DNA from 2 places in the Streptomyces tuirus genome. Region 1 is predicted to be linked to the other one. Evidence: riboswitches for the same ligand, from Rfam matches in the RefSeq annotation. Region 1 holds a riboswitch; the other holds the start of a gene.
The links. A riboswitch is a leader RNA that binds a small molecule or an ion and turns the genes downstream of it on or off. The one in region 1 is predicted to bind S-adenosylmethionine.
Positions count from the first base shown of each region.

Region 2: another riboswitch for S-adenosylmethionine. It lies ahead of thrC (threonine synthase); the one in region 1 lies ahead of IGS69_RS08810 (aminotransferase class V-fold PLP-dependent enzyme).

Region 1 covers NZ_AP023439.1:1,899,426-1,902,627, forward strand. Annotated here, with positions in the region: gene IGS69_RS08810 (aminotransferase class V-fold PLP-dependent enzyme) at 1-1,174, opposite strand, end outside; SAM riboswitch class IV at 1,354-1,470, opposite strand; gene trpD (anthranilate phosphoribosyltransferase) at 1,547-2,611, opposite strand; gene qcrB (cytochrome bc1 complex cytochrome b subunit) at 2,774-3,202, opposite strand, start outside.
Region 2 covers NZ_AP023439.1:3,373,377-3,376,578, reverse strand. Annotated here, with positions in the region: gene IGS69_RS15370 (alpha,alpha-trehalose-phosphate synthase (UDP-forming)) at 1-163, opposite strand, end outside; gene IGS69_RS15365 (glucosyl-3-phosphoglycerate synthase) at 237-1,181, opposite strand; SAM riboswitch class I at 1,337-1,493, shown strand; gene thrC (threonine synthase) at 1,512-2,798, shown strand; gene IGS69_RS15355 (MoaD/ThiS family protein) at 2,918-3,193, shown strand.

The sequences.
Region 1 (3,202 bases):
TGCCGAGCAGGGTGCGCAGCAGCGGGTGGGCGCAGAACAGCCCGTCCCGCACGCCGATGCCGTACTCGGCGGACAGGGCCGCGGCGAAGTGGGAGCTGTTCCAGCCCTCGACGACGAAGGAGAGCACCCCGACCCGCGGCGCCTCGTCACCGAAGAGGGAAAGGAACCGCACCTCGGGGACGTCGGCCAGTCCGTCGCGCACCGCGCGGACCAGGTGCTGCTCACGGGCGACGAGGGTGTCGAATCCGGCCTCGGTCAGCGCCTTGCAGGCCGACGCGAGGGCGTAGGCGCCGATGACGTTGGGCGACCCGGCCTCGTGGCGGGCGGCGCTGTCGTGCCACTCGACGTCCACGCCCCCGTCCTCCCGCCGGCCGACCTTGCGGCTGGCGCCGCCGCCCGCGAGGTACGGCTCGGCCGCGCGCAGCCAGTCGGCCCGCCCGGCCAGGACACCCGAGCCGAAGGGCGCGTACAGCTTGTGCCCGGAGAAGGCGACCCAGTCGACGTCGAGGTCTGCGACGGACACCTGGTGGTGCGGGGCCAGCTGCGCGGCGTCCAGCACGATGCGCGCGCCGTGGGCGTGCGCGGCCTCCGTGAGCTCCTGTACGGGCCACAGCTCACCGGTGACGTTCGAGGCGCCGGTGACGCACACGAGGGCCGGTCCGTGGCCCGCCTCGTTCGGCACAGTGCGGTCGGCGAGGGCGCGCTCCAGGGTCTCGACGGCCTCGCGGGGACTGCGCGGGGCGTCGAGGTAGGTGACCCGGGCGCCGCGCCACGGCAGCAGCGAGGCGTGGTGCTCGGTCTCGAAGACGTAGACCCGGCAGTCGGCGGGGAGCGCGGCGGCGAGGAGGTTGAGGGAGTCGGTGGTCGACCGGGTGAACACGACCTGGTCGCCCTCGCGGCAGTCGAGGAACTCCGCGACGGTCCGGCGGGCGTTCTCGAACAGGTCGGTGGAGAGCTGGGAGAGGTACCCGGCGCCGCGGTGGACGCTGCCGTAGTACGGCGCGTAGGCGGCGACGTCGTCCCAGACCCGCTGGAGCGCCGGGGCGCTGGCGGCGTAGTCGAGGGCGGCGTAGGTGACCTCGCCGCCGGTCACGAGCGGCACGGTGACATCCCGGCCCAGAACGGGCAGCGGGGCACAAACGGACGGGGCGGCGGCAAGGGTGGAGACAGACATGGCGGAACTCCCGTGAAGGCAGATGGAATCCACCCGCGAGCCGGTACGGCTGCAAGCGGGGGTGAAGGAAAGAGGGATGCGGAGGCGGGGCTCTGCGGCCCTATCGCATTCGCTGATTCACGGGAGAGCTCCTCGACGACCAGGACCCCTGGCCCCACACTTTTCAAAAGCGTGCGAGGGGTCCGCGCTTGCCGCAGACCTCGCTGCCTGCGGCCCGGTCTTCACCCGGGGCACCCCGCCACGGACGGAGGGTTGCCGGACAGTCGGCCGGGGCCTCATGACTGTCACTCATGACCTGCTCAGAAACGTACGCGAAAAGATCGGCGCCCCGCAACCCGAGTCCGGATCGCGGGACGCCGTACGGGCGGGTTCCTACTTGTTGCTGGCGGCCACCCAGCGCTCCAGCGTGCGCTTCGCCGCGCCCGAGTCGATCGACTCGGCCGCCTTCGCCATCCCGGCGCGGATCTGCTCGGCCAGCGGCGCTTCCGTCGGCTCCAGGGCCACCAGGGCCGCAGCCGAGTTCAGCACCACCGCGTCCCGCACCGGCCCCGTCTCCCCGTCCAGGAGCCGCCGCGCGACCTCGGCGTTGTAGGAGGCGTCCGCGCCGCGCAGCGCCTCCACGGGGACCAGTTCCAGGCCCACGTCGCGAGGGTCGAAGGCCTCCTCGGTCACCTCGCCGCCCCGGACGATCCAGACCCGGGAGGTGGCCGTGGTGGTCAGCTCGTCCAGGCCGTCGTCGCCCCGGAAGACCAGGGAGGAGTTGCCGCGCTCGGCGAAGACGCCCGCGACGATCGGTGCCATGCGCGGATCCGCCACACCGACGGCCTGGGCGCGGACCCGGGCCGGGTTGGTGAGCGGGCCGAGGGCGTTGAACACCGTGCGGATGCCCAACTGGCCGCGGGCGGCGCCCGCGTGCCGCAGCGCCGGGTGGAACTTCACCGCGAAGCAGAAGGTGATCCCGGCCTCCTCGGCGACCTCCGGGACCCGGCGCAGGGGCAGCTCCAGGTTGACGCCGAGCTTCTCCAGCACGTCGGAGGCCCCGGACGCGGAGGACGCGGCGCGGTTGCCGTGCTTGACGACCTTCGCGCCGGTGCCGGCGACGACGATCGAGGACATCGTGGAGATGTTGACCGTCTTCGCGCCGTCACCGCCCGTGCCGACGATGTCGACCGTCGCCCCGGGCACCTCGATGACGTTGGCGTGCTCGTACATCGTGCGGACGAGGCCGTTGATCTCCTCGACGGTCTCGCCCTTGGCGCGCAGGGCGACGACGAACCCGGCGATCTGCGCGTCGGTCGCCTCGCCGCGCATGATCCGGTCCATCGCCCAGGCAGTGTCGTCCGCGCTCAGGTGCCTGCCGTCCAGCAGGCCGTTCAGCAGCAGGGGCCAGGAGCGGCCCGCCGCGGTGTCGCCTCCAGCGGGGGTCACAGCGCTCATAAGCCGCTCCAGGGTCAGGCGTCCCGCACTGCGGGACGAGAGTCTCAACGGGTCCACCCTATCCAGCCGCGAACACGGCGAAGGGCCCCGTCCGGCTGGGCCCCCTGCTCTTTCGAGCTCGGGGGGCGGACGGGGCCCTTCTGTGGCGTGGCGAAGCAGTGATCAGTGGTGGCCGTGGCCGCTCGTGATCTCCCGGTACTCCTCGGCGGTGGGCTTCGGGATCTGGGCACCCTCGCCGAAGTAAGCGTCGCTGAGCTTGGCGCGCAGCTTCTCGGTGCCCTTCACCTTGCGCTCGACACCGTTCTCGTCGACCGTCGGGCCGATCTCGGCCGGCTTGTACTGCTCGTGCGCCGTGAGCGTGTACATCTGCTCCTGGCTGAGCGGCTCGTGCACCTCGATGAACTCACCGTGCGGCAGGCGCTTGATGATGCCCGACTCGCGGCCGTGCAGCACCTTCTCCTTGTCCCGGCGCTGCAGGCCGAGGCAGATGCGCTTGGTGACGACGAAGGCGATGACCGGTCCGAGGAAGAACCCGATCCGGACGAACCAGGTGACCGAGTTGATCGACAGATGGAAGTGCGTGGCGACGAT
Region 2 (3,202 bases), 1.5 Mb from region 1:
ACACCCACAGCGCGTCCGCGTCGGAGCCGATCGCGGAGAGCCCGGAGACCAGCCCGCCACCGCCCCGTTTGGCCTCCAGCGAACCGTCCTCGCCCACCGTGTACGAGACGGGACCCCGGTTGGAGGCCACCAGCACCTGTGCAGCACCGTTCGTCGAAGCCATAAGCCTCAACCTAGCCCGGGCCCCGGACGCTCAAACGTGCGGATCTGACCCGTCCGGCCGAAAACCGTCCCGGTCAGGCCGCTCTCCGCGCCTGGTACTCGGCGATGTCCACCATCGGCGGACGCTCCTCGGTGTCCACGGAGTACGTCCGCGGCTCGAAGCCGTCCTCCCCGCGCTCGAACTGCGTCAGGGCCGGCCGGATCAGATGCCCGCGGGCGAGCCGCAGCTGGGCCGTGCGGTAGATCGCGGCGGCCATCCGGCCCAGCGCCTGCCCGTCCTGGTGGCGGTGCCTGCGCACCCCCACGTCCACCTGGGCGAGGGCGTCCAGGCCCGCCAGGTGCAGGGCGTCGACCAGCATGCCCAGCTCCACGCCGTACCCGACGGGGAACGGCAGCTGCTCCAGCAGGGAGCGGCGGGCCGCGTACTCGCCGCCGAGCGGCTGCACGAAGCCGGCCAGCTGCGGCCAGTGCATGTTGAGCAGCGGGCGCGCCATCAGTTCCGTGACCCGGCCGCCCTGCCCGGAGGCCCCGGCCAGCGGGCGGTCGTACATGGCCTTCACCAGGTCCACGTCCGGCTCGGTGAGCAGCGGGCCCACGATCCCGGAGACGAAGTCGGACGAGAAGTCCTTGAGGTCGGCGTCGACGAAGCAGACGATGTCCCCGCGGGTGACCAGGAGCGAGCGCCACAGCACCTCGCCCTTGCCGGGCACGGCGGGCAGGCGCGGGAGTATCTCGTCCCGGTGCACCACCCGCGCGCCCGCGGCGGCGGCCACCTCGGACGTGCGGTCGGTGGACCCGGAGTCGACGACGACCAGTTCGTCGACGAGCGGCACCTGCCGCATCAGGTCGTGGCGGATGACGGAGACGATGTCCCCGACCGTCGCCTCCTCGTTGAGAGCGGGCAGTACGACGCTGACCGTCTGGCCCGTGCGCTGCTTCGCGGCGAGGATCCGGTGGAGCGGGCGCTCGTTCGCGGACCAGGAACGGGTGCTCAGCCAGCGCTCGACTTCTTCCAGCACCGTGGCGGCTCCTTAGCGTTCTCTCGGCGGGACGGAATGTGACGCGTCTCGCGGTTCGGACGACTATCTCAACTGTCCTGGTCGTCGGTTACAGTCTTGAACAGCGCGGGTGACCATCGCATGTCCGGGGTCGGCCGTCGTTTACAACCACATACAGCTCATCCAGAGGGGCAGAGGGAAACGGCCCGATGAAGCCCCGGCAACCCTCCAGTCGGTACTCGTAGGTCACTGTCGACCGCCAGCGCGAGGCTCCCGGCTCGGGAAGGTGCCAAATCCGTCTCACGGCGAGATGCGTCGTGAGGAAGATGAGGAGAAAGGGCCTCGCCTCACATGGCTGCGCAGACTGTTGCAAGCACCACCGAATCCACCGTAGACCTCGGCCCCGCCGCCGCGCTGAGCTGCCGCGAATGCGGTCACCGCGTGCCCCTCGGCCCGGTCTTCGCGTGCGAGGAGTGTTTCGGCCCGCTGGAGATCGCCTACGACTTCTCGGCCTACGAAACCGAAGAGCTCCGCAAGCGCATCGAAGCGGGACCCGCGAACATCTGGCGCTACGCCCCGCTGCTGCCGGTCCCGGCCGACGTCGCGGACAAGCCGAACATCAACCCCGGCTGGACCAAGCTCGTCAAGGCCGACAACCTCGCGCGCGAGCTGGGCGTCGACGCCGGCAAGCTGTTCGTGAAGGACGACTCCGGCAACCCGACGCACTCCTTCAAGGACCGCGTCGTCGCCCAGGCCCTGGAGGCCGCCCGCGCCTTCGGCTTCACCACGCTCTCCTGCTCCTCCACCGGCAACCTCGCCGGTGCGGTGGGCGCCGCCGCCGCCCGCGCCGGCTTCCGTTCCTGTGTGTTCATCCCGCACGACCTGGAGCAGGGCAAGGTCGTCATGGCCGCGGTCTACGGCGGCGAGCTCGTCGGCATCGAGGGCAACTACGACGACGTGAACCGCTTCTGCTCCGAGCTCATCGGCGACCCGGCCGGTGAGGGCTGGGGCTTCGTCAACGTCAACCTCCGGCCGTACTACGCGGAGGGCTCCAAGACCCTCGCGTACGAGATCTGCGAGCAGCTCGGCTGGCAGCTGCCGGACCAGCTCGTGGTGCCGATCGCCTCCGGCTCGCAGCTGACGAAGATCGACAAGGGTCTTCAGGAGCTGATCAAGCTCGGTCTCGTCGAGGACAAGCCGTACAAGATCTTCGGTGCGCAGGCCGAGGGCTGCTCGCCGGTGTCCGTCGCCTACAAGGCCGGGCACGACGTCGTCCGCCCGCAGAAGCCGAACACCATCGCCAAGTCGCTCGCCATCGGCAACCCGGCGGACGGGCCCTACGTGCTGGACATCGCGCGGCGGACCGGCGGTGCGGTGGAGGACGTGAACGACGAGCAGGTCGTCGACGCGATCAAGGTCCTTGCCCGGACCGAGGGGATCTTTGCGGAGACCGCCGGTGGTGTGACGGTGGGTGTCACCAAGAAGCTGCTGGAGAACGGGCTGCTGGATCCGTCCAAGACCACGGTGGTGCTCAACACGGGGGACGGTCTCAAGACGCTGGATGCGGTGGCGGGCACGGGTCTGACGGCGACCATTCGTCCCAGCCTCGAGTCTTTCCGTGAGGCCGGGCTCGTCTGAGCGTCGTTGTTTGCTGCGGGCCTGTGGGGGCTGGTCGCGCCCGCGCGGCGGAGCCGCAAATCGACACAGCCCCGCGCCCCTAGAAGCAGGTGCGTCACCCAACCCGGAGGTTGCAAGTCATGAGCGTCACCGTCCGCATCCCCACCATCCTGCGTACCTACACCGGCGGGCAGGCTGAGGTGTCCGCCGATGGTGGGACCCTCGGCGAGGTCATCGCCGACCTGGAGAAGAACCACACCGGGATCGCCGCCCGGGTGCTGGACGACCAGGGCAAGCTGCGTCGGTTCGTCAACGTGTACGTCAACGACGACGATGTGCGGTTCGAGCAGGGGCTGGAGACGGCCACGCCGGACGGTGCCGGTGTGTCGATCATTCCCGCCGTCGCCGGCGGCTGAACCGGTCGG